4 regions of the Bacillus sp. CPT56D-587-MTF genome follow, and region 4 is predicted to be linked to each of the others. Evidence: riboswitches for the same ligand, from Rfam matches in the RefSeq annotation. Region 4 holds a riboswitch; each other region holds the start of a gene.

Region 1 (7,963 bases), 2.2 Mb from region 4:
TGGAGAAAAATCTTAAAAAAGAGCTCGAGGTTGATGGATACTTTATCAACCTCGAGCTCTTTTTAATACCGTTTAAATAACTTACATTACTTCATTTAATCGAGTCTCACTCGTTTCTTCAATCGCATTTGAATTTTGAACTGAATTATTTTGTGCTTCTTTTTCTTTACGAGCCTTTTGTAGCATTTCAAGTATAATCCATAAAGGAACACCTTTATCTTTTAGCATCTTCCATAAATCTAATTCATTAAATTTATGCTCAGGCTGTTTCATTTCTTTTTCAGATAAACGAATATCAAACTTGATAGGATCATTTATTTTCTTACTTTCAAGTTTAGTAGAAGAGATGGTATTATGCTCAAGATGAGATGGAGTTATTTTAGTAGGTTGAGACAATGTATGAATATTTGATCCGATTTGCATGATTTTTCCTCCTTTTCAAGCAATGAGATTAGTTTTCTTATGGTTTTTAAATCTTTTTAACATGAGGAAACTATATCTAATTATAAATCTAAATAAATAGATTTACAAGTTATATTGTAAAAAGTAAATATTTACTTGAATTAATATTTATCAACATTTGTATATGTTTTCTATATATACAAAGTATATAAAATACTTTACATTATGTTTAAGTTGTTAAATTATTCTGTTAATTAGTTAAAAAGAAAAATGTAAACGTTTTATTAGGGGGGAGAAAGTATGGGGAAGTTATTTTTAAAAATATGTTTTTTTGCATTAGTGACCGTATGTTCATTCGCAGCGAAAATATCATACGCTGAAGAGAGGCAACAAAATAATTATCCTATCATATTGGTGAATGGATTTGCTGGATGGGGTAGAGAAGAAATGCTTGGCGTAAAATATTGGGGTGGTGTTCATGATATACAGGAAGATTTGAAACGAAATGGTTATACGGTACATACCGCAGCTGTTGGACCTGTTTCTAGTAACTGGGATCGTGCATGTGAATTGTATGCACAAATTAGCGGTGGGACAGTAGACTATGGTGCAGTCCATGCTGAGAAACATGGACATAATCGTTTTGGCAGAACTTATAGTGGTTTTGCGCCGAATTGGAGTGAAACAAATAAAGTTCATTTAGTTGGACATAGCATGGGTGGACAAACGATTAGAACATTAGTACAGCTATTAAAAGAAGGTAGTCTTGAAGAAAAGAATTATGTGAAAAATCACCCAAACACCAAAATATCACCACTATTTGAAGGCGGAAAATCATATGTTCATAGTGTTACAACATTAGCAACCCCTCACAACGGTACAACACTTGCGGATGGGAGTCTTCTACTGCCGTTTGTTAAAGATTTACTCATTACAGCTGCAAGCTTTGGAGGAAACAATAATTTACATTATATGATTTTAAATTGGATCAATGGGGTATAAAGAAGAATGCTGGAGAGTCCTTTTTCCAATATAGTAATCGTATTCTAAATAGTTCACTTTGGAAAAATACAAAAGATATAAGTCAGTGGGATTTAAGTACAGATGGTGCAAAGGAGTTAAATAATTGGGTAAAGACGCAACCAGATGTGTATTATTTATCCTATAGTGGACATGCATCACAAGCAGCACCTATAACAGGTTTACATTTGCCTCATATAACGATGAATAAAGTGTTAATGGGAAATGCATTTTTCTTAGGTTCTTATGCGAGATATGAAGAAAACCGTCCGCTAGTTGATACTTCTTGGTGGCAAAATGATGGTGTAGTAAATACAAATTCCATGATTGCACCATCTTCTAATGTTGCTGTAAATAATAATGAGTCATTACAGGTTGGAAAATGGAATCATATCGAAACGAAAGCGAATTGGGACCATCTCGACATGGTAGGGTTAAGTGTTTCAGACTCGTTAGGTTTTTCTAGCATTCAAGAGTTTTATAGAACAATTGCTGAAAAGCTATCACGTTTACCGAAATAGGTAATAATAAAGCGCTCTCGATGGAATTCGAGAGCGCTTTATATTATATTGAAAGAGGGATTTGGTAGAAAAATATGGGGGGATATTATGAAAATTCAAGTTGTATTATCAGGATACGGAACAGTAGGCAGAGAGTTTATAAAATTATTAAATGAAAAATATTCATATATATATGAAACATATGGGATTCAATTAGTTGTAAGTGGCGTATTAGGGAGAAATATTGCAATACATAATGAAGAAGGCTTATCTCTTCATCATTTATTGATGTATGGTGGCGGTACCGCTGCAATTGAAAAATATTTAGAGTATCATCCGAAGGAACGTGCAATAACTAGCATAAGTGGTACTGTATTGGTAGAATCAACGGTTACAAATCTTAAAGATGGAAATCCAGGGAAACAATATATGAAACAAGCGATTGAGAAACAGATGGATATAGTAGCAATTTCTAAAGGTGCGCTCGTTACAAACTGGAGAGAAATAAATGAAGCAGCAAGAGGCGCAAATGTACGAATTCGATATAGCGGTGCAACAGCCGCTGCACTGCCGACACTAGATATCGGACAATTTAGTTTAGCCGGTTGCAGTATTGATAAAATAGAAGGAATATTAAATGGAACAACTAATTATATTCTTACGAAAATGTATGAGGAAGATATGACATTTGAAGAAGCGCTGAAAGAAGCACAAAATAAAGGGATTGCTGAGACAAACCCTATATTAGATATAAGTGGTTCAGATAGTGCGTGTAAATTGTTACTTTTGACTAACAGCTTAATGGAAACAGAGAAAACACTTACTGATATACATATAAAAGGAATTGAGCACGTTACAAAACAGCAAATACAAAACGCTAAGGAACAACATAAAATTATTAAATTAATAGCATCAATATATAAGGATGAGGGTGGCAATGTGAATTTAAATGTTGAACCGTGCGAAATAGAAAAAGATCATCCGTTAGCAAATGTAAATGGGACCGAAAAAGGAATTACATTCTTTACAGATACGATGGGACAAGTTACTACAATTGGTGGGGCTTCTAATCCACGAGGCGCTGCAGCTGCAGCTTTAAAAGATGTAATTAACTTATATCGAAAAGATTTGTAAGACCGTACCGCCCTTTATAAAAAATACATATGTCGTGGACCTTTTGAGAATGAAATAAATATGCAAAAATGATTGCAGGGGGTAAGGAATTGTTTAAGGATTTTAAAGTTGTTAAAGATCGTCCAGTTTATATTCAATTAAAAGACTATTTGAAAAAGATGATTATGAAAGGGCATTTGCTCGGGGATCAAAAAATCCCATCAACAAGGGAACTAAGTGAATTACTAAGTGTGAGTAGAAACACTGTACTCGCTGCTTATGCAGATTTAGAGCAAGAAGGACTCATTTATGCAGTTAAAGGAAAAGGGAACTTTGTTGCGAAGGTGGATATATCTAACACTTCGTCTGTTGAAATAGATTGGAAAAATAAACTTAATACAGTGACCGCATTAGCGGACGAATTAGATTTAATGAAACATGGTGTTCGTTGGGCAAAGGAAATGATTGTTTTTAATAGTATAGCCCCGGATGAGAAGCTATTTGATGTTGAAAATTTCAAAAGAGCTTTTCTTACTCGTATGTCCATTGAAGGGGACATCGTATTGAACTACGGATATGCAAAGGGATATAGACCGTTAATGAATTATTTACTTCATTACATGGAAATGAAAGGTGTAGACATTTCGAATAAAGATATTCTAATTACAAATGGATTTACAGAAGGGTTGGATATTGTACTCTCTTCTTTATCAAAAAAATCCGGGCGTGTCATTTGTGAGAATCCAACTCACCACGCTGCACTTAAGCTTTTCCGTTTACATGGACTTGAAGTTCATGGGATTGATATGCATGAGGATGGTATTGATACGAATGAAGTTGAAAAAAGTTTGCGTGAAAAAGATTTTGATTTTGCTTATTTAATTCCTTCTTATCATAATCCAACCGGTATTGTTACGAGTTCAGAGAAAAGAACGGAATTGATGAGGTTATTCTCAAAATACAAGGTTCCTATTATAGAGGACGGATTTAATGAAGAATTACGTTATTCAGGTTCACATTTAGCTCCATTATTAACTTTTGCGGGAGCTGGCAATAATGTGATTTATATTAGTAGCTTTTCAAAGGTACTTTTCCCTGGTTTACGTGTAGGCTGGATTATTGCAGATAAAGAGCTGATTCATTATTTAGAAAGCGTAAAAAGAGCAAGAACGATTCACACATCTACGCTAGATCAAGCTGTTCTGTTTCAATATTTACATGAGGGATATTTTGAAAAATATTTAAAAAAGGCAAGATCTGTTTATAAGAAAAAATATGAGTTAGCTGTCGGGGCATGTAACCAGTACATTCCTTTTAAAAGAATGACTGGAGATGGTGGACTTCATTTATTTATAGAGCTAGAAGAGCATATGAATGCCCGCACACTTTTACAAAAGTGTTATGAGAAAGGCGTTACGTTTTCACCTGGAGATGTTTTTTACTCTGATGGAGAAGGAGCGAACACTTTCCGATTAGGTTTTTCGCGCTTGAAAGAAGAAGAAATAGTTCGGGGAATTAAAATAATTGGTGATACATTAAAAAATGAAATTTGGAGTTGAGAAAATGAAAATCGGTGTTATTATGGGCGGGGTATCGTCTGAAAAACAAGTTTCAATTATGACGGGGAATGAAATGATTGCTCATTTAGATAAAAATAAATATGAAATAGTTCCAATTACATTAAATGAAAAAATGGATTTAATTGAAAAAGCGAAAGACATTGACTTTGCGTTGCTCGCATTACACGGAAAATACGGAGAAGATGGGACAGTTCAAGGAACACTGGAGAGTTTAGGGATTCCTTATAGCGGAAGTAATATGTTATCTAGCAGTATATGTATGGATAAAAATATTTCGAAAAAGATTTTACGTTATGAAGGTGTAGAAACACCAGATTGGATTGAACTTACAAAAATGGAGGATCTAAAGCTTGACCAGTTAGATAAGTTAGGATTTCCATTAGTAGTAAAACCAAACTCTGGCGGATCGAGTGTCGGAGTGAAAATCGTTTACAATAAAAATGAATTGATCTCAATGCTAGAAACTGTATTCGAATGGGATTCTGAAGTAGTAATTGAGAAGTATATAAAAGGTGATGAAATTACATGTTCAATTCTGGATGGAAAACAGTTACCTATAGTTTCAATTCGACATGCAGCCGAGTTCTTTGACTATAATGCAAAATATGATGATACTAGTACAGTTGAGGAAGTTATCGAACTTCCAGCAGAAATTAAGGAACGTGTAAATAAAGCGTCACTTGCTTGTTATAAAGCATTAAAGTGTAGTGTTTATGCAAGAGTTGATATGATGGTGAAGGACGGAATTCCATATGTAATGGAAATTAATACATTACCAGGGATGACACAATCAAGTTTATTGCCAAAAAGTGCAGAAGCAGCGGGGATTAGTTATAGCAAACTATTAGATATGATTATTGAAACATCATTAAAAGTTAGAAATGAAGAAGGGTTTTAAGGAGATTATATAACGAATTCTTTTGACAGTTTCACGAAGTATGCTATGATGAATACATTATAAAAACAAAATATTTATCCACTAGGGGGGCCTTTTATAGGCTGAGATCAAATGTGATTTTGAGACTCTTAGTACCTGATCTGGTTAATGCCAGCGTAGGGAAGTGGGAAAGACGTTGCTATTTAATGAGTAAATAAATACTGTCAATTTCACTTTCTTTACGCCTGTAAAGAAAGTTTTTTTATTTTACAGCTTTAATAATTGTGGATAAATACTTATATTTTATACATTATTGGAGGGATTTAAATGACTTTTTCACAATCATTACGTAAAGAAGTAGATTCAATTTGGGAAGCGAGTTTTAACCATCCTTTTGTAAAAAAACTTGGTGAAGGAACGTTAGATTTAGCTAGTTTTCGTTATTATGTGCTTCAAGATTCATATTATTTGAGTCATTTTGCTAGAGTACAAACTTTAGGAGCTGCAAAAGCTCTTGAATTAGAGACGACAGCTCGTATGGCACATCATGCTCAAAATACATATGAAGCAGAGTTATCTTTACATGAGAATTTTGCTAAAAAACTAGGGATAACGAAAGAAGAAAAAGATAATTTTATTCCTGCGCCAACTGCATATGCGTATACTTCACATATGTATCGTGCTGCGTATGAAGGGCATTTAGGAGATATCATTGCAGCAATTTTACCTTGCTATTGGTTGTATTATGAAATTGGCGAACGCTTAAAAGAGTGCCAGCCGGAAGAGCCAATTTATAACGAATGGATTTCTGCTTATGGATCTGATTGGTTCCGTACGCTAGTTGAAGAACAAATTACACGTTTAGATACTATCGCTGAAAAAGTAACAGAGGCAGACCGCAAACGTATGAAACAGCATTTTATTATTAGCAGTCAATATGAATATTCATTTTGGGAAATGGCTTATACATTAGAAAAGTGGCCAGTGGATACAGACGTAAAAGACGTAATTGGATAAAGAATAGAAGTAATGTTATAGATAGGTCTGGATCATACCTATCTATATATTTTTTCTTGTCAAATTTGCGTAAAGTTATTAGTGCTACGGATATGGCGAAATAGAATATCGATAATTTAGCTCATTTACTTGTCTACGCATTAACTGGATAAACTTCTGTCACATTTATTTTACAATTAAAGAACGTAAATGTTGGTGGTATGAAGTTAAATAAGAAAAGAAACCCGAGCTATTAGCTGTAACGGAGTTGTTTTTTCTTCGCAGGAATTCCTAAATTATCATGGAATGTTGTTAATACGATATGCAAATATGCATATCGTATTTTTTTGAGTTCTTTATGTGTTAAAATTAGATATAAATATATGGAAATATAAAGAAGCAAAAGCAGGAATATCCAATGAATTTTGAGAGGTGTTATATGTTTACAAATAAGAAATTAATTCGATTTGGTTTATCGTTGTTTGTATTTTTAGGGATAATTAATTTTACAATCAGCTATTTCCAAACATATCTTGAAACAGCAGCAGATATTAAATGGGTAATTCCAGAAATTTGGAAAACCATTTTGCTAGATGTTCCTCAAGGTATACTTGTTCTTTTAGGCGCAATTGCTTTATATGATTTCACAAAAGAGGCATCACAAAAAGACGCATCAATCTAAGTGTGTCTTTTTTCTATTAGGAATTTCATAGAGAGTTTTGCTGGAGAAATAGAATGAAAAGCCCTAATTAGGGCTTTTTTCTTTGTAGGAATTTCTTATCTGTCATAGAAACCGGTCACTTGGAGGTGTTATAGCGAAAGCCATTTACAGTACAGAAAAATCTAAGCAGCACACGGAAATATATAGGACATGGCATCATAATTATTGAGAAATTAATTGAACTTAGTAAGTATGAAGATATGACGCTAGAATTCATATTTTTTAATTTTTATTTATCCCGCTATTTGCCGGGCAGTAAGCCCCCCACCTCAAAATTCAGCGGAAGCAAAGAAGTTAGGTAGGGGATGAACAAAACCCCACTGATTAAAGTTTCACTTTATAAAAATGAGCCCATAGCAAAAATAGGTATATGAACAAGGTGCATCATTTAGTGATAAGTCATACTTTGTTGGTGTACGTATTGAACTTAGTTTGTAGCGCTATTCCTACTTAGATGTAACGAACAGAAACATAGGGAAGCATCGATGAGGTTGTATTTTATAAACGGAGGTTATGAAAATGAATCAGTTTCAACAAGAACTACAAGCGCTAAGTCTTAATGATTACCGATCTGGAAATATTGTCTATTGGGACCAGCAAAACCAATATCCATATTACTATATTGAAGATGCTGCTCGTCGCTGTGGCGGTTGTGGTCGTTGTGGCGGATTTCGTTGTGGTGGATTCCGTTGTATTGGTTGCTTCGGTTGTTTTGGTTGCGGAAGTTGCGGAGGTTGTGGCGGCTGTGGTGGTT
Region 2 (7,963 bases), 4.8 Mb from region 4:
CGAATCCTTTATTATCAGGTGAGAATACATCATGACCGAATCGAACGTCATTTGTAGAATCTACACCAAGTAAGTTTAGAATAGTTGGTTTAATGTCAATTTCACCAGTTGGTTTCGAAATTGTTTTACCTTCTTTTTGACCTGGAACGTGAATAAACATCGGTGTTTTTTGTAAGTTCATATGGTCAAATGCAGTGATTTCTTCTTTTCCTAAGAACTGTGCCATTGCACGGTTATGGTTTTCAGAAATACCGTAGTGGTCACCGTAGAATACGATTACTGAGTTGTCGTAAATACCTTCTGCTTTTAGACGCTCAATAAAGTGTTTCATTGCTTCGTCTAAGTAACGAGCAGTTACCATGTAACGGTCAAATACTCCATCACCAGAATTGTATTCGTCGATTAATTTTGTACTGTCATCGTAAGTGAATGGGTAGTGATTCGTTAAAGTAAGGAAGCGAGTATAGAATGGTTGCTTCACTTGTTTTAACATATCAATAGATTGATCGAAGTACTCGATATCTTTTAATCCCCAGTTTAATTTTGTTTCTGGCGTAATCTTGTAGTCAAGTTCGTTGTAGTAACGATCATAACCAAGTGCTGGATACATAATGTTACGGTTCCAGAATGTTGCGTTGTTTGCGTGGAATACCGACGTGTGATACCCTTGCTGACGTAAAATTTCTGGAGTTGCTGTATATTCATTGTTACCGTGTGTGAAGAATACAGCACCGCGGTCTAGTGGATATAACGAAGTATCTACTAGGAATTCAGCATCAGATGTTTTACCTTGACCAGTTTGATGGAAGAAGTTATCAAAGTAATAACTTTCTTTCGTAAATTGGTTTAAGAATGGTGTAACTTCTTGTCCGTTAACTGTTGCACCAATTAAGAATGTTTGTAATGACTCAAGAGAGACAACAATTACGTTTTTCCCTTTTGCAGTACCGAACATATTTGGATCTGGTTTACTTTGTGTTGTTTTTACGTAGTTTTCTGTTTCTTGTAATTTACTACCGTCAGCGAACGCTTTTTGTGAACTTGATTTTGCTTGTAAGCCAAGATCGTATACTTGGTGTACATATAATCCTAAGTTTTTAACAAGCATAACGCGGTCGAATGAACGTGTTAATAGTTCTGGGCGTTCAGCTTCTGCAAGTCCTAAGTTTGCGAAGAAAATAGCAACTGTTGATACGAAGTATAGAGAACGCATCGGGCGTGCTACACGCTCTGTAGGTGCAAAGTTCTTCATTTTCTTTAATAGAACGAAGAAAACGATAATGTCTGCAAATGCAAGGATAATTTTGTAGTTAAATAATTCTTTCACACTAGAACCTAAACTTCCGAAGTTAGATGTTTGTCCTAGCACCGGTAATGTAACGAAGTCATTGTAGAATCCGTAGAACATTACGTTACCAACAAGAACGATTGTTAAGACAAAATTAATTCCAAGTGCTATATAGTTACGTTTTTTCCCTTTTGCAAATAATGCAAGACCAACAAGCAGTAATGATGCTGCTAATGGGCTAAGGAATAAAATGAATTCTTGCATGAAAGATTCAAGTTTTAAGTCAAAGCTTGTGCGTGTAATAAGGTAAGTTTTCAGCCATAAGGCTAAAGCTACGAATACAGTGAAACGCACATTTTGAAATTGTGATTTCAAGGTTTCTTTCATTCATTTCCACCCTTTCTCTATCAGGCTTGGTCGATTTTGGAGCGAAAAATGCTAAAATAAAAAATACATAGTTTTCTTGGCCATAATTAAAGGTTCTATATTCACCCATATACGACTATAACTATGCATACCCTTTTGGTTTCTTTTGTTGCTCATAAGCATAACGTCATTTCTGTATTATACAACAAAATTCATTTCTGAGAAACACTATAACATTTTACATTTTTTGTATAAGATTTGTCACTACCAGAGAAAACTTTAACATTCGTTTATATGTCCGTCAACTAGAAAATATAACAAAGGTAGAGCAGAATGTTAAGTAGAAGTGAAAATTTTCTTTGTTGAGAAATAAGAAACGAAGATGGGTAAGGGTTATCTAGAAATCTATTATATGAAGGAAATCGTGTAAAAATTAACGAACACTTGTTCTTTTTTAGTTTGTTTGTTACAATAAAAGTTCATTGATAGGTTTTGTGTAATTTCCATGAACTTTTACTGATAACATATTGTAGCTTATTTCTTTTTAAAAATAGGGAGGCTTTTTACATGAAACAAAAATTTTCAGTTGAAGCGTTTTGGAAGAAAGTAAAACATGTTGCAAAGCAAGCAGGGCAGTCGGTCATTTATGCAAGTTTATTACTGTTTTACGTTTTGCAAAGACCAGATGTTCCAAAACGAGTGAAAATTATTGTAATTGGAGCACTTGCTTATTTTATTGCACCGATTGATGCGATTCCAGATTTCATTGCTGGAATTGGCTATACGGATGATTTAGGGGCGTTAACGGCCGCACTAATACAGGTGTCGTTATACGTCAATGAAGATGTGAAAGATAAGGCACGAGTGAAGTTGGCAGAATGGTTTGGTTCGGATATAGACACAACATTTATCGATCAGAAATTAGGTCAATAGGTGAAACCTGTCATAAGGTGACAGGACGAACGTAAGCGAGGAAGTGCATTATGCCATCAGGAAGAACGCATACGAAAATAAACTTAATATCCCTTCCGGTTGTTTTGTTTTTTCTCTTTTCGTATGGATTAACAAATTTTGATTTTTTATTAACTTTTGCAATTGGTTTTTTAGTAGGTACTTCATTTTTAACACCAGATTTAGATACGTACAGTAATGCTTATAACAAATGGGGTTTCTTACGTATATTTTGGTATCCTTATAAAAAAGTAATGCCGCATCGATCTTTCTTTACGCATACGATTATACTTGGTGATGTGATTCGTATTGCGTACATGTTAATCGTCTTTTCTCCATTTTTATTTCTATTAAATGTAATCGCACTGGATGGTAATTTAATAGAAATTGCGAAGAAACATGAGGTTGAAATTGTAACGTTCTTAATGGGAATTGTTGTGGCAAGTACGCTTCACATTATAGCGGATAAAGTGAATACGCGCCGAAAGAAAATGATGAGAAAAAAGAAGAAACGCAGAAGATAAAGTGAACGAATTAGGAAAAGGACCCTTGCAATTTGCAAGGGTCCTTTTTTAAACAAACGTTTGTTTAAAATTAAGCTTTCAGTACTTTAATTCCTTTTACAATGTTCCAGATGAAGTAGTATAAGCTGATGATTCCGCAAATAGCTAAGACAATCATTGATCCAATTCCAAGTGTTACATCTGCTTGGTCAGATCCCATGCCCATAATTCCTAAAATGGCTACACCGATAAATGTAGCAATACTTGGAATGATGTGTGTCCATAGAGCACGTTTTGCATGTGGCTTTGTTTCAGCGTCCCCCACAATCCAAACGATAATTGGGAATAAGATAGGGGCAAATAGTACACTAAAGTACGATAAAGCAGCTAATATTTTGTTTCCATTCATATATATCACCTCATAAATAATGTCCGTTGTTATACTATTATTATGCAATAAATTTTGCAAGCTTTCTATCGATGAACATTACAGGAACATGACGATTTTGTAAGATTTTTTCGTCAAATGATAAAATTTTCAAAAAAATCTTTTTTAATGGAAATTGTTATGGTACAGTATAAATGAAAGTTGTTGAAAACGTTTTCTTAAACGTTTTTTTATTTTAGACTTAAAGGTATGATGACCTGATAGTCTATTGATGAGGTTATTCTATTTAAAAGGGGATTCTTTAGGGGGAGAGAACAATGAACACATGGACACAAGTTTATGATCCATTCGGAAACATTTGGATTTCGGCAGCGGTAGCACTTATTCCGATTATCTTTTTTTTCTTAGCTTTAGCAGTTTTCCGCATGAAAGGGTATGTGGCAGGATTTATTACAGTTGTACTTACAGTTTTAGTAGCGTTATTCGCTTATAAAATGCCGTTCACGATGGCAATGGCAGCGACCGGATATGGTTTCTTATACGGATTATGGCCAATTGCTTGGATTATCATTATGTCGGTATTTTTATATAAAATTTCTGTGAAAACAGGTCAATTCGATGTGATTCGTGCATCGGTATTATCGATTACGAACGATCATCGTCTACTTGTTATTTTAATTGGATTTTCATTTGGAGCATTTTTAGAAGGAGCGGCAGGATTTGGGGCACCAGTAGCGATTACAGCAGCACTTCTTGCGGGGCTTGGGTTAAATCCTTTATACGCAGCAGGTCTTTGTTTGATTGCAAATACTGCACCAGTGGCGTTCGGAGCGATGGGAATTCCGATTACAGTTGCTGGACAAGTAACAGGTATTGATCCACATAAAATTGGACAAATGGCTGGGCATCAATTACCGTTCCTATCATTATTTGTGCCATTCTTTATCGTATTTTTAATGGATGGATTTAAGGGGATACGACAAACGTGGCCTGCGTTATTTGTAGCGGGTAGTTCATTTGCGATTACGCAGTTCATTACAGCGACATTTTTAGGACCAGAACTTCCGGATATTACATCGGCACTTGTAAGTTTAATTAGTTTAGCGCTGTTCTTAAAAGTTTGGCAGCCGAAAGAAATTTATCAATCCGGGCAAGCAAATAGTGAAGTAGCAGCAACAACGACAGTAGCATCGATGCCGAAATTAACGTTTGGAAAAGTAGTGAAGGCATGGTCTCCATTTATCGTATTAACGGTTATGGTAGTCATTTGGAGCCAAAGTTTCTTTAAGGCATTATTCGCTCCAGGAGGGGCTTTAGCAAGTCTTGTATTTAAGTTTGAAATTCCAGGTCTGCATAATCTAGTAATGAAAGCAGAGCCGATTGTAAATAAATCAACGCCTTACGAGGCAATTTTGAAGTTTGATGTATTATCAGCAACCGGAACGGCGATTTTAATTGCTTGTATCATTTCCATGTTTATTTTGAAAATGAATGTAAAAGATGCAGTAGTGACATTTAAAGAAACGTTAAGCGAATTAAAAATGCCAATTCTATCTATCGGATTCGTACTAGGGTTTGCATTTATCGCAAACTATTCTGGTCTATCTTCTACGTTAGCGTTAGCATTAGCCGGAACTGGCGGACTATTCCCGTTCTTCTCACCATTCTTAGGCTGGATTGGCGTATTCCTAACAGGGTCTGATACGTCTGCAAATGCACTGTTCTCAAATTTACAAGCCATTACAGCGCAGCAAGTCGGCGTATCTGAAGTGCTTCTCGTTGCAGCAAATACAACAGGCGGTGTAACAGGTAAAATGATTTCCCCGCAGTCGATTGCGATCGCTTGTGCAGCGGTTGGTCTTGCTGGAAAAGAATCGGATTTGTTCCGTTTTACAGTGAAGCATAGCTTATTCTTCGTAATTATTGTTGGTATTATGACGTATGTGCAGGCGTATTATTTAACGTGGATGATTCCGTAAAGAGCAAAAGAAATAAGCTTTGAATTTTTCAGATTATGGTGTATGATGGGAAAGTATTGAAAATTAAATCAGTGATAAACTAGGGGTGCCTAACGTATGCGTAGGCTGAGAGAGAAGCGCGTGAACTTCTTAACCCTTTGGACCTGATCTGGCTCGTACCAGCGTAGGGAAGTTAACGGCTTTACATAATGATGTCTTTATGAGCCAGGTCCTTATTTTTTTATGGACCTGGCTCTTTTTATTTTGGCATACGCTGGCCATATCTCGTCCTTGTCACGTACAGGGGGGCAACAAAGGTTATGAAACAGTCTGTTTCAGCTGAGCAAATTGAATTGAAATCGAGTTTACCAGGGAGTAAGAAAGTGTATGTGGATGGACCACGAGAAGGTATGAAAGTACCGATGCGTGAGATTGAACAAAGCGAAACGAATGGCGTTCCAAATCCGCCAATTCGTGTGTATGATACGAGCGGCCCTTATACGGATCCTGAGTATAAAGTGGAGTTAGAAAAGGGGATTCCAACGCCGCGCCATTCTTGGATTCTGGGGCGTGGTGATGTAGAAGCATACGAAGGGCGTGAAGTGAAACCAGAGGATGACGGTGTGAAAGTGGCTTCGAAACATACACCTGTTTTCCCGCAGATGGATCGCAAGCCACTTAGAGCAAAGCAAGGTGCAAACGTTACGCAAATGCACTATGCACGTAATGACATTATTACGTCTGAGATGGAGTATGTTGCGATTCGTGAAGGGGTAGAGCCGGAGTTTGTTCGTAAGGAAATCGCAGAAGGCCGCGCTATTTTACCAGCGAATATTAATCATCCAGAAGCTGAACCGATGATCATCGGGCGTAATTTCCATGTGAAGGTAAACGCGAATATCGGAAACTCAGCTGTATCTTCTTCGATTGCAGAAGAAGTAGAGAAGATGACATGGGCAACGCGCTGGGGTGCAGATACGATTATGGATTTATCTACAGGTAAAAATATTCATACGACGCGTGAGTGGATTATTCGTAACGCGCCTGTACCAGTTGGAACTGTACCGATTTATCAAGCGCTGGAAAAAGTAAACGGAATTGCAGAAGATTTAACGTGGGAAGTATATCGTGATACGTTAATTGAGCAGGCGGAGCAAGGCGTTGATTACTTTACAATTCACGCTGGTGTATTGCTTCGTTACATTCCAATCACGGCAAAGCGTACGACAGGTATCGTTTCGCGCGGTGGTTCGATTATGGCGCAGTGGTGTCTATTCCATCATAAAGAAAACTTCCTATATACTCACTTTGAAGAGATTTGTGAAATTATGAAGCAGTACGATGTTTCGTTCTCTCTTGGAGATGGATTACGTCCAGGGTCTATTGCAGATGCAAATGACGAAGCACAGTTTTCTGAGCTTGAAACACTTGGCGAATTAACCAAAATTGCTTGGAAACATGATGTGCAAGTTATGATTGAAGGACCTGGACACGTACCGATGCACTTAATTAAAGAGAATATGGAGAAAGAGCTTGATATTTGTCAGGGCGCGCCGTTTTACACACTTGGGCCGCTAACGACAGATATTGCACCAGGTTATGACCATATTACATCTGCAATTGGAGCTGCGATGATTGGCTGGTTTGGAACAGCGATGCTTTGTTATGTAACGCCGAAAGAACATTTAGGTTTGCCAAACAAAGATGATGTACGCACGGGTGTTATTACGTATAAAATTGCAGCGCATGCGGCTGATCTTGCGAAAGGACATAAAACGGCTCATCAGCGTGATGATGCACTTTCAAAAGCACGCTTCGAATTCCGTTGGCGCGATCAATTTAATTTATCTTTAGATCCTGAACGTGCGATGGAATATCATGATGAAACGTTGCCTGCAGAAGGGGCAAAGACAGCTCACTTCTGTTCAATGTGTGGACCGAAGTTTTGTAGTATGAGAATTTCGCATGATATTCGTGAGTATGCAAAAGAAAATGATTTAGAAACGACAGAAGCAATTGAAAAAGGAATGAAAGAGAAAGCAGAAGAATTTAAAGAAGCTGGTAGTCATTTATATCAATAATATGTTACACCTCTTTACTTGATTGATCACACTGTAGTACCTAACTTTATTATAGAAGAAGCCCCATTTGCTAAGACGGTAGCAAATGGGGCTTCTGTTGTTTATAAGGCAAAGAAGAGATGTACCCAGTAGAATAAGAGGAATAGTGTGACGACTGTTGTGAGCGGGATAACGATAAGGGATACACTTAAATAGTCTTTCCATTTTACTTTAATTGTAACTACTCAGCTTCTTCAAATAAAAAAACAGGCCAAATACATGTTTCCGATTCGAAAACATGAAAAGAAAATACTCCAATCAGAGAAAGAATCTATGCCAAATAGAGAAATTCTCTTATGAAGTCGTGTTATTCCAAGGAACCGTTCTAGTTTCTATGACTTGGTTTATCGCTTGTAAGACCGATTGTTTTTGTTTTTTCATGGTACTCA
Region 3 (7,963 bases), 4.4 Mb from region 4:
CCGGTGCGAGTTGATGAGAATAAAATATAAGGAGAGAATGAAAATGAAAAAGAGACTATTACCAATTTGTGCAATGGCACTTTTAGCAGTAGGATATTCTTCAGTAGCGAGTGCAGATACTGGAACAGTAACAAAGGAAGAAGCACAAGTGCAACAAGATAAAGCTAAAAAAGAAGAAGCAATTAAGGAACAGCAAAAGAGTGATGAGGAGAAAAAGCAAGCAGCGCAAGTACAAGAAAAAAGTGATATGGCTAAAAAAGAGGAAGCAATAAAAGTTGAGAAAAAAAGTGAAGAAGAGAAAAAGAGAATAGCGCAAGAACAGTTAAAAAACGATATGGCAAAAAAAGAAGCAGCGATAAAAGCCGAGCAAAAGAATGAAGTAGCTAAAAAAGAAGTAGCAAAGCCAGTTGTACAAGGTGAAAAATTACCAAATACAGCATCAAATAATGTAGCAATGATGGGATTAAGTGCATGTCTTGTAGCGGTAGGTACATTATTTGGTTTGAATCGTCGCAATAAGATTAAAGCGTAAATAAAATATTTTCCTATAAAGAATGGGATAATTTCATATATTAAAAATGGTAGGTTACTCCTACCATTTTTGGCATGGAGGAATGAAGAATGAAGTTACTCAATTATATCGGTATCATATTGATGGCTATAGGGCTATTCATGGGATCCTATTATGCTGTGGAATGGTATAAAGGAAGAAGCTCTGCCGGGCAATTAACTGCAGAAGAAATAAAGAGTCTTAAAAATATACAAGATACTCAACTTTCTCGTGAAACACCTGTAACTTCTCAAGTGCCTTCTTCTCAAACAGAACATAAAGAAGGAGAAAAGGTAGCGATGTTAAACATACCAAAAATAAAGAAGAAGTTTTCTATATATTGGGGAGCGGATGATACGACTTTGAAAAAAGGAGTGGGTATGTTCGTTAGTGATTTAACGACAACTCCATCTGGAGGGGGACATACTGTACTAAGTGGACATCGAGATACTGTATTTACAGATTTAGGAGAGTTGAAAGAAAAGGATACCCTTGTTTTAGAGTATGATAATAAAACGTACACATATGAAATTCAAAAGACATGGATTACTCATGCGGATGATCGTACTGTTATTATAAAAAAAGAAGAACCGATATTAACACTGACAACTTGTTACCCATTTAATTATATAGGGAATGCACCAGATAGATATATTATCGAGGCGAAGTTAACTGGCAGTTATTCAAAGTGAAATTATAGTTTCTGAAAGCGGGAGGGGGATATATAAATTATGTCAAAAAATATTTTAATTGTTGAAGATGAAGACATATTACGTGAAATATTAAAAGATTATTTTTTAAGTGAGCAATATGTAGTGTTTGAAGCGAGGGACGGGAAAGAGGCTTTAGTTGTATTTGAAGAAGAAGAGGTTGATTTAGTTATTTTAGATATTATGTTGCCAGAACTCGATGGATGGTCTGTTTGCCGAAGAATTCGAAAGACGTCCGAGGTGCCTATTATTATGCTGACGGCGCGCGTAGATGAAGACGATACGTTACTTGGTTTTGAACTTGGGGCAGATGACTATGTGACGAAGCCGTATAGTCCGCCAATTTTATTAGCAAGAGCGAAAAGGTTATTAGAAAGCAGAAAAGTGACAAAGCAACTTTTAGAGAATGAAGATGATACATTATCAATCCACGGTATTCACGTTCATTTTCCGTCTCGCACTGTTACGGTAGATAGAACCGATATTAATTTAACGCATACAGAATTTGAAATATTAGCGTATTTCATGAAAAATCAAGGAATTGTTTTAACGCGAGAGCAACTCATTTCAAGAATTTGGGGATATGAATTTGCTGGCGATGATCGAACGGTGAATAGCCATATTCGTAATTTAAGAAATAAATTAGGAGAGAAAGCAAAGTATATTACAACTGTAGTACGAACTGGTTATAAATTTGAGGGGAATATATGAGAAAAGGGATTGTTCTAAAATTATTTACTCTTACAACAGCATTATGCATGTTAATTTTAGCGACGATATTTATTGGACAAACGATATTTTTTAAACAATATTATGCGAATCGAAAAGTGGAAGATATTAAAGTGAATTTAAATTCCTTTGAGAAGAACTATTTAAATCATGCAGGAAATGCAGAAGAAATTCAGAAACTAGAGCAAGACTTTTTAAGAGAAAATAATACGTGGATTACGACATTAGATAAGAACGGGAATTTAAAACATGCAGATGATTTTTATTTTGAGGTAACGATAGATCGTAGGCAACAAAAGAGCTTTGGACAACAAATATTTAAAATTCCTTTAGGCAATCTCGTCAATATAGAGGAGATTGATAATAAATTATCGGAGCATTTTTTAGGGCAAGAAATTTATTTTTCTGGAGTGAGAAAAGAAGATAGTTTTATTCCATTCTCTTTTTCTTTATCTAAGCAGAATTTAAGCGGATCTAATAAACCGTTAGAAAAAGCATTTAATGAGAAAATGAGTAAATTAAATGAGGAGAAAAAGAAAGCAGCTGTGGAACAACTTGGTAAGGAAAAGAAGCCGGCTGTTCGGGAGCAAGCTGCTCAAGAACCAGATGTTTACATAGGAGGGCGTGTTACGAAAGTACAGTTTCCAGATGTAAAAGGCCCCGTAAATCCAATTTATAAAAACACTTTATTTTTGGATAGTATAAAAGAATTTCAAACGGATGTGTTACTAAAAGAGAGTAATCAAATAGAGTATTCAACAAAGACAATGGACTACGAAAAGAATGATATAAAATATAAATTATTAATGAAACCAATAAAAGAAAAAGACGGATCGGTAACATATATTTATGCGATGGCTTCTTTACAGCCGGTAGATGAAGCTGTACAAATGGTGCAAGATTATTATATCTATATCATTGCATTTGTAGTCGTTCTTATTTTTTTAGCTTCGTTCTATTACTCAAAACAAATTGCAAAGCCATTATTGAAAATAAATGATACAACAAAGAAAATAGCGCATTTAGACTTCACAGAAAAAATACCGATTACTTCGAAAGATGAAATTGGAGATTTATCGAAAAATATTAATGTGCTATCAAATAAACTCCATTCGCATATTGGACAGTTAGAAGAAGATATTGAAAAGGAAAGAAAGTTAGAAAAGACGCGAAAAGAATTCATTTCTGGTGTTTCACATGAATTAAAAACACCGCTAAGTATTATGAAAAGCTGTATTTCTATTTTAAAAGATGGGGTAGCTGAACATAAAAAAGAGTATTATTTTCAGGCAATGGAGAGAGAAGTAGACAAAATGGATACGTTAATTTTGGATATGCTTGAGTTAGCTAAATTTGAATCTGGTACATATAAAATGAAAAAAGATTCGTTTTATATTGATACAGTAATTGAAGGTATATGTGAACATCTATCTGTGGAAATAGAGAAAAAAGAACTTCATATTCATAAAAATATAAGTTCATTTGAAGTGATTGCAAATCAAGGCCGGATTGAACAAGTCATCGTGAACTTCATTACGAATGCTATACGATATACACCAAATAAAGAGGATATTATTATTTCTACAATAGATGAGAAGAATCGTATAAAAGTGTGCATTGAAAATAAAGGTACTCATATTGAAGAAGAGCAATTAGATAAAATTTGGGATCGTTTTTATCGCGTGGATACAGCTCGTCAGCGTTCACAAGGTGGGACGGGGCTTGGGCTTGCTATTTCAAAGAATATTTTAGAACTACATGATGCTGAATATGGGGCAGAAAATACAGAAGATGGTGTATTATTTTATTTCTATTTACCGAAAAAAGCGTAGACAATATGATCTATGCTTTTTTAATTTATTTTCATATTATCTTTACCTAATCTTTATTTTTAATCAGTATAATTTGTTTAGAATATGAGGTTATGTAAGGAGTCGATGAACCGTGCATAGCAATTGGCTAAGTATAATGGTATTTATTTTCTTTTGCGCATTTATTGTATTTTTAATTGATATTACGATATGAAAAAAGAGCGCTCATTAAGCACCCTTTTTTTGTGTATTCATTTGATAAGCACTGATGCTTTTGAATAATCGTGGTGAAGTGATAAATAAAAATATAAGTAAAACGGTACATAAAATAAAAGAACCAAGCATTGTACTTCCATTTACGATTAATGAATATAACACAGCTGATTGACCTTTCGGCGCATATTGTTCCCAGAAAATAATGCCGGCAATAAAGTGGCAGAAATAGCGAGCAAAGCTACCGATAAATGTAGCAAGGATAATATAAGCAAGGACTTTCTTACCCTGATTTTGTTTTGATGAATGTTTGTCTTTACGGTTACCTAAATTTGATTGTTCTAAGCTATTTTCATTGGATGTTAAAAGTGCTTTTTGAATTGGACGATAGAATAAGCCAGCAAATCCGATAAAAGCAAAGGCAATGAAGTACTCAATGAATGCTTGAACAGGTGTTAAAATATAAGCATCTCCCACGACAATTTGTAATAGTCCCCAAACTAAACCGCCTAAGAAAGCTGATTTAAAGCCCCAGCGGTAAGCAATAATAAAAATAGGAATCATAGCGAATGAGATAGAACCGCCTGTTGGAAGTTTAAGTGATAATGGTAAAATATCGATAATCATGGCGAAGGCTGCAAGAATAGCAGATTCGATCATCGCTTGTAAATTGGTGTTACGCATGTTGTCTCCCCCTAAATCCAAGTTGTACAAAAAAGAATAGATATCATAGGAGGATACGAAATACGTAAATAAAAATGAGGTATGTATTTCGGACGTTTGCACAATCCCTGCGTTAGCATTAACTAACAGGTTCGAAGGGTCGGAACGAAGTGTTCCCTCTCAGCGGCATGGCTCCCCCAGTGATAACGAAATTCTTTATTTGTTATTGTTTATTGTAAGCGAAATGGATGAGAATGGCAAACGAATACAGTATGACAATAATTGAAATAGAATTGTAGCGAAATGTTAATAAATATGAAGCAAAAGGGTATAGTACAAGAGAAATAGGGTGTGGTATAATTTTTTTGAAAATAATTATCATTCTCTTCTGAGGGGGAAGGTTATGAGCTTAGTAGATATTAAAATTGGAGAGAAAGTGTTAGTAAAAAGTATTCAGTCTTTAGATCAGCTATTAAAGCGTAGACTAGCTGCTTTCGGTCTTGCTGAAGGAAGCGAACTTCGCCTGAAACAGAAAGCGATGTTCAAAGGTCCTTGTACATTGGAGTGTCGTGGACAGTTAATTAGTATTCGTCATTGTGACGCGAAAATGATAAAGGTGGAATTAGCGTGAATAAGGTAGCTTTGCTAGGGAATCCGAATACAGGGAAGACATCATTATTTAATGCACTTACTGGTTCTTATGAATACGTAGGAAACTGGAGCGGTGTAACAGTAGAAAAAAAGGTTGGTAAATTAAAAGATAGACAAGGAACATTAATTGATTTACCAGGTGTTTATGATTTAAATCCAGTTTCACGTGATGAAGGTGTTGTAACAAACTTTCTATTAACAGAAGAATTTAATCATATGTTAAATATCGTAGATTCCTCGCAGTTTGAAAGAAATATGCATTTAACGTTGCAGTTACTTGAATTTGGTAAGCCAGTCTCAATTGGTTTAAACATGGTTGATGTGGCGAAGCAAAGAGGAATTGTCATTGATGTAAAACGATTATCAGAGCTATTAGGTGTAACAGTCGTTCCTGTTGTTGCAAGAAGTGGAAAAGGCTGTGAAGAACTGCTTACGACTCTTAAAGAAAATGACAAAAAAGAGAAAAAGCCATTCCTTATTTCATATGGTGTACAAATGGATGAAGGAATTGGAGAAGTAATTGCTCTTTTAGAGACAGCGAATTACGAGCATCCGAGATGGTTAGCACTTCAATTTTTAAGCAATAACGAAGTAGTAGAAAAAGAAATGAAAGCATTACCAATTTATAAGGAACTCATAGCCATTCGATCTCGCTTAGAAGGAAGACTTGATTGTACGTTAGAAGAGCACATTTACAAAACTCGTGAAGCGTATATTGAAAAGTTAAAAACAAATGTTATGAAGCATGAGAAAGAAGGGAAAATTCCTTTTTCAGAAAAAATTGATAGATTAATTACACATAAAATTTTAGGACTTCCAATCTTTTTAGCAGTTATGTTTTTTATTTTTCAGGTTACGTTTACGTGGATTGGTACACCTTTATCGGATATGTTAGATGAGTTTTTTGGTGGCCAGCTTACGGATTGGGTGACGGCTGGACTTACAAGTATTGGAGCTTCTGATTTTATTCAAGCACTAGTTACAGAAGGTATTATTGCCGGTGTTGGTGCTGTATTAGTATTCGTACCACAAATCTTTGCACTATTCTTTTTTATTTCATTATTAGAAGACTCAGGGTATATGGCGCGAATTGCAGTTGTTATGGATAGAATTATGGAGTTTTTCGGCTTAAACGGAAAAGCTTTTATTCCGATGATTATCGGTTTTGGATGTAACGTTCCAGGTATCATGGCTGCGAGAACGATTGAACAGGAAAAAGAACGTTTACTTACCATTTTAGTAACACCATTTATGTCTTGTTCAGCACGATTACCTGTATATGCATTATTTGCGGGCGTATTTTTCCCGCATAGTCAGGCGACTGTTGTATTTTCTTTATATGTTGCAGGGATTGTTCTTGCGTTATTAGTTACAAAAATTATGTCTCTTACAATTTTGAAAGCGGAAAAGTCTATTTTCGTAATTGAATTACCGCCTTACCGTGTGCCACAAGCAAAAACATTATGGCTAAGCACGTGGGAGAAAGGAAAAGGATTTGTTCGTAAAGCTGGTACATTCATCTTTGGTGGTTCGGTTGTCATTTGGTTATTAAACTATGCAGGTCCATCAGGATTTGGCGTTGATATGGGAGACAGTTACTTAGCGATGATTGGTGGATTTATCGCACCACTATTTGCACCGCTCGGCTTCGGAACGTGGCAAGCTGCAGCATCCCTTTTAACAGGATTTTTAGCGAAGGAAGTTGTCGTTTCTACAATGGCAATTATTTATGCAGTTAAAGAAGATGTGCTTGGAAATGTAATGGGAGCACATTATACAGCATTATCAGCTTATGCATTTATGTTCTTTATTTTATTATATGTTCCGTGTTTAGCGACGGTAGCTGTTATTAAACGTGAAACAGGATCAGCGAAGTGGACGATTTTCTCAGTCGTTTATCCACTCGTAGTTGCTTATGTATTAACGCTCATTATATACCAAGTTGGATCCTTACTCGGATTCTAGAAGGAGATGTATTGTGATGATGGTCAATATTATAATTGGAGCTATCATTTTTGGTTATGCAGCATATACGTTAGTTAATTTTGTAAAGAGAAGTAAAAAAGGAAAATGCGCGGCATGTTCTTTAAATAAGTCATGTCAGTCGCAAACTTGTAGCCCGGATATGGAGCAAATTGCTCATAATAAATAGAAAAAAGCTTTGCGAATTTCGCAAAGCTTTTTTGTTTTACTTTTTAATTTTTACAAGTTGAGAAGCTTCTACGCCTTTGTAACCAGGGAATTCTTTACTTGGGTCTTTATCAAATTTTAATACACCTACAGATTTTTCATCACCTTTTACATTGCTGTAAGTTGCGTCATCGACAATCGCATACATATCTGTATATGCACGACCACTTCCGATAATTGTGTTGCCTTCATATTTTAATTTTGCCCCATCAAGTGCAGCATTTTCTACTTTTTCTTTTGCAAATAATACACCTTGTTCTGTTGTTACAGCTGGTAATTTATCAAGTGGTTTCGTGTTGTCTTTTTCATCAACTTTGCTAAGTAACTCTTTTTTCACTAGTTCTTCACCAGTTTTCTTATCCATTACAAGAACTTTTTTACCATCTAATGTTGTCATTTTCATTTTATAGAAGTCTTTTTCTTTCACTTCTTTTTTGTTTTTATCT
Region 4 (7,963 bases):
TTTAATGCACGAACAGTATCGGTCACAGTTCTTACAGAACAGTCAGCCTTATCTGCTAGTGTTTCAGCAGAAATCTTGCATATGCCATTTCCTGAGAGCATGTAAATAATATGATCCATTACAACTTTCCGCTTAGAGCGAGAAGGAAATAGACATTCAAAACTTTGATTCGCATCATCGACACGTTTTCTCATAGCAGCTATAATTTCATATTTCTTTTGCGTGCTTAATCGATTTTGTTGTATATATTTTTGAACATCAGCATTATAGGCAGTCAATTTTTTCATAAGGGCTCGTCTCCTTTGGAAATAAAAAAGCAACAGTATGCCACAAAATGTAAGCAAACTGTTGCGGAGGAACCCTTATGTACGATAAAATAAGGTACATAAAGAGTTACAGCAGGTGTTTGCCTAGTTACGTTAGGCGAACGGTTAATAAAGTGTCTCACCACTTTATTAACACGCTGTGCTCTTTTATTTTTTTAGTTTTTATTTCGATTTTTTCGGTAACGGATTTGGTCACAAATAACCAGAAAAGTGTTGCCATTTATAATTTTCGATATAGTACAAAATTGCGTAATGTTGCGGTTCATTACGCTTTTAGGCAGTTTAAGTTTTATAAATAATAGACTTTGGAGATGTAAAACAATTTGAAAATATAAATGTCCAAGGAACTAGCCGTATGCTAACATTAGCGGAGAAAGGTGCTACATTCCATTTTATTTCTACAATTGGTATCCCGTTAGAATTAGCGGTAGATCAATGGGATACATACATGAAAACTGGTGATTTTAATTACAGTGTAGACTTAGAGAATGTATATTCAAATAGTAAACTACAAGCGGAAAACATTGTTCGTGAAGCAATGAAAAATGGTTTGCGTGGAAATATTTATCGTGCAGGTAATTTAGCATGTCATTCAGAAACAGGTTCGTTCCAACAAAATATTGAAGGAAACGCATTTTATCGTCCTATTAAAACAATGCTATTAATTGGGAAAGCACCAAATGTGAAGTGGAAAGTTGATTTCACACCAATTGATTTTGCTAGTAAATCAATTGTATCGTATTTGCAAGATGCGCAAATTATAGGAGAGACGTTACATATTTGTCATCCACATCAAATTGAGTTTGAACAATTTATACAGCTAATTGGAGAGTGTGGATACAATCTTGAAATGGTTCCACTTTCAGAATATGTAAATACCGGACTTGCATTAGCGAAGGGAAATGAAGTAATAGCAGAGTTAATTGCTTCTCAAGTTGCAGGAGATGGAGCGCAGCAATCTGAAATTGTAATGGGTACGCGTAGAACGAATAAATGGATTAAGAAAAAAGAATTGATAGTACCAGCAATTAATAAAGAATTTATTCAGCAGTTATTAGCTCATGGTGAAAAAGTTGGTTATTTTCCAAAAATAATGAAATGATTATGCATGCTTTTGTTTGTTCAATAAAATAAATCATGCTACAATGAAAACGAATTAAGGACCGGGGAGCCAATTGGCTGAGAGGATGTAAGTAAACATCGACCCTCAACCTGATCTGGATAATGCCAGCGTAGGGAGTTACTTAAAGTGATGTAGCATATGTTATTCTGTAATAACTTGCATAAAAGGCTTTCCTACGCAGTAGGAAAGCCTTTTCTTATTTTTGAAATTTATTTTTATAAGGGGGATTTTATTATGTCACAACAAGTTACAATGTCATTTTCAGTAGTACCACAAGCAAAAACGAAAGATGTATATTCTGTTGTCGATAAAGCAATTGAAGTTGTGCAACAATCGGGAGTTCGTTATGAAGTAGGGGCAATGGAAACAACTTTGGAAGGAGAATTAGATGTACTTCTTGATGTCGTTAAACGTGCGCAACAAGCTTGCGTCGATGCTGGAGCAGAAGAAGTGATTACTTCTATTAAAATCCATTATCGTCCAAGCACTGGTGTAACGATAGATGAAAAGGTTTGGAAGTACCGTGATGAATATGCAAAACCAGAAGCAATCTAAACTTATTACAACTATTTGGCTTATCCTTCTCATTGCGATATGGGAAGGATCTGTTTCATTATTTAAAATCGAACCGTGGATTTTACCAAAGCCTTCTGCCATTGTTCAAGAATTAATTGGGATGAAAGATTTACTATTACCAAATACGATGCAAACACTGCAGGAAGTTATAATTGGACTATTCTTTGCAATTTTATTGGGGACGAGCATCGCAATTATTATGGACGTTATACCGTTATTTCGTATTTTAATAAATCCATTGCTCGTTATTTCGCAAACAATTCCAATTGTTGTACTTGCACCGCTATTTATTATTTGGTTTGGATATGGGATGTTGCCGAAAGTAATGGTCGTAATACTCGTTTGTTTCTTCCCAATTGCGCTTAGTATTTTAGAAGGTTTTCAAACAGTAGATAAAAACATGTTGAAACTGTTACAAACAATGAAGGCGACAAAATGGCAAGTTTACCAGAAAGTAAAATTTCCAGCAGTGCTTCCATACTTTTTCTCAGGTTTAAAAATTGCAGTTACATATAGCGTAATGGGGGCAATTATCGGAGAATGGCTCGGTGCAAGTGAAGGATTAGGCGTTATGCTTACGAGGGCTACAAAATCCTTTTTGACTGCCCGAGTATTTGGTGTTGCAGCAATCATCGTTATGGTGACATTATGCCTGTATTTTATCGTAGAGTTTATGGCAAGAATAACAGCACCATGGATATATAGAAAGGACGGCAGAAAATGAAAAAAGGTTTGAAAGTTATGTTAGCTGCCTTAGTAGCGGTAGGTGTGGCTGGATGTAATCCGGCGAAGAAAGAAGAAAGTGCAAGTAAAGATCAAAAAGTAAAAGTAGTATTAGATTGGTTTCCAAATACGAATCATACTGGCTTGTATGTAGCGCAAACGAAAGATTATTACAAAAAGCAAGGATTAGATGTAGAAATTATTCAACCAGGTGACAATGTAACAGCAGAGCAAATGATAGCATCAGGAAAAGCAGACTTCGCAATAAGCGCACAAGAAAATGTAACGTTAGCTCGTGTGGAAGGAATTCCTGTTGTATCTGTAGGAGCGATTATTCAGCATAACACTTCAGCGTTTGCATCGCTTAAGAAAGATAATATGACGTCACCGAAAGATTTTGAAGGTAAACGTTACGGCGGCTGGGGAGGACCAGCGGAAGAAGCGACATTAAAGACGATTATGGATAAACATCAAGCTGATTTTAATAAAGTTGAAAAAATCATCTTAGGACAAACAGATTTCTTTAAATCAATCGGTCGTGATGCAGATTTCGAATGGATTTATTACGGTTGGGATGGTATTGAAGCGAAGCGCCAAGGAAAAGAGTTAAATACGATTATGGTGAAGGACTTAGATCCAGCGCTTGATTTCTATAGTCCTGTTATTATTACGAGTGAAAAACATACGAAGCAAGATAAAGACTTTGTGAAAAAGTTTATGAGTGCAACGACAGAAGGTTATAATTTTGCAATTAAGGAACCGAAAGAGGCTGCTGATATTTTAATTAAAGCTGTTCCAGATGTAAATAAAGATTTAGTTCAAGAAAGCCAAAAATGGTTAAGTACGAAGTATCAAGATGATGCTAAAGCATGGGGAGTACAGAAGGAAGAAATTTGGACGAATTACATGAATTTCTTATATGACAACAAAGTTATTAAAAAGAAAATCGATGTAAAAGATGCTTTTACAAATGAATTCCTTCCAAGTGAAAAATGAGCGGATTACAAATAAAAAATATAGTGAAATCTTTTGACGGAAAGAATGTATTAGAGAATATTAGTGCCTCTATACAAGAGGGAGAGTTTGTTTCCTTTGTAGGACCAAGTGGTTGCGGGAAAAGCACATTATTAAACATGATTGCAAATGTTGAAAAACCAACAAGCGGGAACGTAACGTATAACGATAAGCAAGTACAAGAGCAAGATGTTGTTAGTTATATGCCACAACAAGATTTATTACTACCGTGGCGATCAGCTTTGCAAAATATCGTTCTTCCGTTAGAAATTGAAGGAAAGCCGAAAAAACAAAGGCTGACAGAAGGAATGGAAGCATTAAAGCAGTTCCAACTAGATGAATATGCAGACCATTATCCAGATGAATTATCTGGTGGTATGCGTCAAAGAATTAGTTTTCTGCGCACATATTTATGTGAAAAGCCAATTATGCTGCTGGATGAGCCTTTTGGTAAATTAGATGCATTTACAAAAATGGAAGTACATAGCTGGCTTTTAAACTCTTGGCATCAAGAAAAGCAAACAATCGTTATGGTGACACATGACTTAGATGAGGCAATCTTGCTTTCAGATCGCGTATTTATTTTATCTCAAAGACCAGCGTCAATAGTTGGCGAGGTACAAGTGAAATTACCTAGGCCGAGAACGATGGATATGTTAACATCACTCGAATTAAAAAAGGATAAAGAAGAGATTTTAAGTGTGTTAGCTCCTTATATGAAAAAATAGAAAAAGCTGATGTTTTAATTTTAGACGAACCGACTAATCATTTGGATGTAGAAACTAAGATGGCTTTACAGGAAGCGTTACAACAATACAAAGGAACGGTTTTAATTGTCTCACATGAACCTTCTTTCTATGAATCGTGGATAACAAAAGTATGGAATATAGAAGATTGGAATACTGAACAATATGAATAAAGAAAAGGCATTAGCTTTTAGGAGCTAATGCCTTTTCTTTGTGATTAACATGATTTTCGAGAACTCTTACATGAGAATTGTATGAAGAAGCACTCTTATGGTGCGCTTATAAGCGTGCTTTTTCTTTTGTTATATTTATAATACGAAAGCCTTTCCCTAACAGGTGACTATCTTTCTTTATATATATAGATAGTTCAAAATGGAATGAAAATAATTCCTTTATGTAAAGGATAATATGGATATTATAGGAAGACAATAGAAATTAAAGGAAATTCATGTAAAATTCAAATGAACTTCATATAAACTTCATATTAGAAATTAAATATAATTATAATAGGTTATTATGATATTTTTGATTTTTCGTAAAATTAAAAGTTTGAATTTAGGAGGTATTGCTCAAACCTAAATTCAAACTTTAGTGAATTAATTAATGGATATTACGTCTAGTTTTCGCTAATGACGGTATTTAAAAGTTCGGCAGGATTACCTGTTCCTGCACCGCCAATTGTAATAGATCCACCAGGAGGAATTTCACCATTCCATCCTGCGTTCGTAATTACATAATGATTATTTGTTTTACTACTAATTTTAGAATCCCAAACTTGTGTTAAATTACCGCTATAATCAAATTCTAATTTCCAATTTTTAATAGGAGTCGTTCCATTATTTTTGATTATAATCGAGAAGTTATAACCGCTGCCCCAATTCGAAGTGACTGAAAATGTAGCAGTACCATTTCCATCAGGAGGTGTCGTATTAGCTTCATCCGTTTTGACAGTAAGAGCGGTAGGTTGTGATTTATTTCCAGCAGCATCTTTGGCAATTATTGAAAATGTGTATTCCGTATTAGGTTTTAAGTTTTTAATTGTAATGCTATTTGTTGTTGTACTCCATTTCTCTTCTCCAGCAGTAATTTCATATTCCATAACTCCTACGTTATCAGTAGATGCAGTCCAGTTTAATTGAACTGAGTTTGAATTTTTATTCGTAACTACAACGTTTTTAACATTCGTTGGTGGCTCAGTATCTTTTTGACTAATAGGTCCACCAAGTAATTCTTTTACTAGCGTATCAAGTAATTTTGGACCACTGCAACTATATTTTGGACTTGTACGGCAATCTCCGCTTAGTTCCCAAAACATTGCTCCACTTAAACCTTTCGTCTTTATATAGTCTGTTTTGTATTTCATAGATTCATTGTCATCGTAGCTAATAAATGTGCCTGTAGTTGCATTATATAAATAAGGTACTTTAGCTGTGTCATTCCAGTAGCGTACAAAACCATTTTTATTAACGTAATTGGCTGCTAAATCACCGTAATCATACACACCTGTGTCACCGGTAGAATAATCATCCCAAGTACCTTTAGAAGCAAGTTTCCCATCACTACCTGGTTTGCAAGGTTGATATTGTCCGTTATTTTCTTTGCCACAACTTTTCCAGCCACGTCCGTAAAAGGGTACGCCTAATACTAGTTTATCGACTGGAACACCTTCATTTGTATAAACATTTATAGCACCATCTACGTAAAAATTCGTATTTGCTGCTGGGTCATTTGGATCCTTATATAGAGCTGCATTATGATTAGAAGTAGCTTCCCATCCGCCGTGGAAATCATATGTCATAATATTAATCCAATCGAGTATTTGAGAAATTTTCTTTAGCTCTGTATGATCAGCGTAGCGTTGGCTTGCGCCTGAAGCGATTGTTAGTAAATATTGTTTGCCATCTTCAGCACCTGCTTTATTCAAAGCATTTCGGACATCTTGAAGAAGGAGAGTGAAATTTTGTTTATCTTCAGGACGATAACTACCACCAGGAATCGTTTCAACGCCCGGATATTCCCAGTCTAAATCTACGCCATCAAACCCATATGCGCGAAGAAAAGCTACTGTAGATTCAGCAAATACTTTTCTTGTTTTTTCATCAGCGGCCATATCAGAAAAGCGGTTAGACCAAGTCCAGCCACCAACGGAAATAATTGTTTTTAAGTGAGGATATTTAGCTTTTAATCGTTTTAGTTCCCCGAAATTTCCGCAACGGGCATATTTATCGCAATCTTCCCAAGTTGTCCCTGAGCCAGGATACGATTTGGTAACATCAGCCCATGGTTCACCGAGTACGAGAGTACCATTAGGAACCTCTTTATTTTGCAATGGTACACCAGATTCTTTACAGTTCCACGTTTGTTTATTTGGATTATCAGGATGAGTAGAAGGGTTTCCATGTTTTCCATTCCAACAAATATCCGCGAAAGCATAGTTAAGGTGAGTAAGCTTTGATGCATCAATGTCAGCAACTTGATAATTACGTCCGTAAACGCCCCACGAAGGAAAGTACCCAACAATTTTTTGACTTTGCTTTGGTGAATCTGCTAATGCGAGATTTGGAGTAATAAAATTTGTGAGAAAAAGAGGTAAGAAAAGTAGTAGAGATAGTAATAGCAGTGTGAATTTTTGAGACCTCATAGCCATTTCTCCTTTCAAAATAAAAGATATATTTAAAGGCATACGCCAATAAACCAAAATGAATCTAGACGTATGAAACATCTAGATAAAATGATCAGACATCACGAAGTCTATACAAGGGAGCTGGGGGTGATTAAATCGTAACAAATGTAAGATTTAGTGTAAACGCTTTATTAAGTTGAAAAAGACTTTCTCAATACAAAAAGGCTTGAATACAAACTATATATGAAAACTAAAGATTGGTATGGGAAGAAAAAGCTCATTATAAATAAATTTGAGAAAAAATTGTATGGAGCCAATTATTAAAGACGTAGAAAGATCAGGAAATATCATGTAAAATAATAGTAAAAATATGTAAAGGAGGGAATAGTGTGGATGTGTTTTTGAACATTGCTGAAGAAAAAATTCGACAAGCAATACGGAATGGTGATCTTGATTATCTTCCGGGAAAAGGAAAACCACTACAATTAGAAGATCTTTCAATGGTACCTCCAGAACTTAGAATGAGTTATAAAATTTAAAAAAATGCGGGAATGATTCCACCAGAAATGGAACTACAAAAAGATATATTAAAAATAGAGGATTTAATTGCTTGCTGTTATGATGAAGAAGAGAGAAAGAAATTACGAGAAGAGTTTACAGCAAAAACTCTTCGTTTTCAGCAGGTAATGGAAAAGAGAAAGATTAAAGATAGTTCAGCTTTTCGTATGTATCAAGGCAAATTATTTCGTAAATTACGCTAAGAGGGATAAGATGACTACATTTAAAACGATAGAAGAATTAGCGACCTATATCGAAGAACAACAATTGGTAC

What was found. A riboswitch is a leader RNA that binds a small molecule or an ion and turns the genes downstream of it on or off. The one in region 4 is predicted to bind thiamine pyrophosphate.
Region 1: another riboswitch for thiamine pyrophosphate. It lies ahead of tenA (thiaminase II); the one in region 4 lies ahead of AC3WVZ_RS00120 (MTH1187 family thiamine-binding protein).
Region 2: another riboswitch for thiamine pyrophosphate. It lies ahead of thiC (phosphomethylpyrimidine synthase ThiC); the one in region 4 lies ahead of AC3WVZ_RS00120 (MTH1187 family thiamine-binding protein).
Region 3: another riboswitch for thiamine pyrophosphate. It lies ahead of thiT (energy-coupled thiamine transporter ThiT); the one in region 4 lies ahead of AC3WVZ_RS00120 (MTH1187 family thiamine-binding protein).

Annotation. Positions count from the first base shown of each region.
Region 1 covers NZ_JBYTEF010000001.1:2,241,346-2,249,308, forward strand. Annotated here, with positions in the region: gene AC3WVZ_RS11425 (lipoprotein BA_5634 family protein) at 1-16, shown strand, start outside; gene AC3WVZ_RS11430 (DUF3914 domain-containing protein) at 82-423, opposite strand; partial or broken gene AC3WVZ_RS11435 (esterase/lipase family protein) at 703-1,943, shown strand; gene AC3WVZ_RS11440 (homoserine dehydrogenase) at 2,031-3,056, shown strand; gene pdxR (MocR-like pyridoxine biosynthesis transcription factor PdxR) at 3,146-4,594, shown strand; gene AC3WVZ_RS11450 (D-alanine--D-alanine ligase) at 4,599-5,513, shown strand; TPP riboswitch at 5,587-5,692, shown strand; gene tenA (thiaminase II) at 5,820-6,509, shown strand; gene AC3WVZ_RS11460 (DUF3937 domain-containing protein) at 6,907-7,170, shown strand; gene AC3WVZ_RS11465 (heterocycloanthracin/sonorensin family bacteriocin) at 7,729-7,963, shown strand, end outside.
Region 2 covers NZ_JBYTEF010000001.1:4,853,129-4,861,091, reverse strand. Annotated here, with positions in the region: gene AC3WVZ_RS25120 (LTA synthase family protein) at 1-1,675, opposite strand, end outside; gene AC3WVZ_RS25115 (YkvA family protein) at 2,222-2,587, shown strand; gene AC3WVZ_RS25110 (metal-binding protein) at 2,638-3,129, shown strand; gene AC3WVZ_RS25105 (magnetosome magnetite crystal formation protein family) at 3,200-3,517, opposite strand; gene lldP (L-lactate permease) at 3,814-5,475, shown strand; TPP riboswitch at 5,547-5,662, shown strand; gene thiC (phosphomethylpyrimidine synthase ThiC) at 5,775-7,535, shown strand; gene tnpC (IS66 family transposase) at 7,869-7,963, opposite strand, start outside.
Region 3 covers NZ_JBYTEF010000001.1:4,449,496-4,457,458, reverse strand. Annotated here, with positions in the region: gene AC3WVZ_RS23015 (LPXTG cell wall anchor domain-containing protein) at 44-532, shown strand; gene srtD (class D sortase, LPxTATN-specific) at 622-1,242, shown strand; gene AC3WVZ_RS23005 (response regulator transcription factor) at 1,282-1,971, shown strand; gene AC3WVZ_RS23000 (sensor histidine kinase) at 1,968-3,821, shown strand; gene thiT (energy-coupled thiamine transporter ThiT) at 4,029-4,697, opposite strand; TPP riboswitch at 4,784-4,885, opposite strand; gene AC3WVZ_RS22990 (FeoA family protein) at 5,080-5,307, shown strand; gene feoB (ferrous iron transport protein B) at 5,304-7,292, shown strand; gene AC3WVZ_RS22980 (FeoB-associated Cys-rich membrane protein) at 7,309-7,479, shown strand; gene AC3WVZ_RS22975 (lipoprotein BA_5634 family protein) at 7,516-7,963, opposite strand, start outside.
Region 4 covers NZ_JBYTEF010000001.1:22,146-30,108, forward strand. Annotated here, with positions in the region: gene AC3WVZ_RS00110 (cytosolic protein) at 1-287, opposite strand, end outside; partial or broken gene AC3WVZ_RS00115 (SDR family oxidoreductase) at 631-1,428, shown strand; TPP riboswitch at 1,481-1,582, shown strand; gene AC3WVZ_RS00120 (MTH1187 family thiamine-binding protein) at 1,684-2,004, shown strand; gene AC3WVZ_RS00125 (ABC transporter permease) at 1,976-2,749, shown strand; gene AC3WVZ_RS00130 (ABC transporter substrate-binding protein) at 2,746-3,744, shown strand; gene AC3WVZ_RS00135 (ABC transporter ATP-binding protein) at 3,741-4,490, shown strand; partial or broken gene AC3WVZ_RS00140 (P-loop NTPase family protein) at 4,487-4,681, shown strand; gene AC3WVZ_RS00145 (glycosyl hydrolase family 18 protein) at 5,125-7,149, opposite strand; partial or broken gene AC3WVZ_RS00150 (DnaJ family domain-containing protein) at 7,521-7,892, shown strand; gene AC3WVZ_RS00155 (thioredoxin family protein) at 7,903-7,963, shown strand, end outside.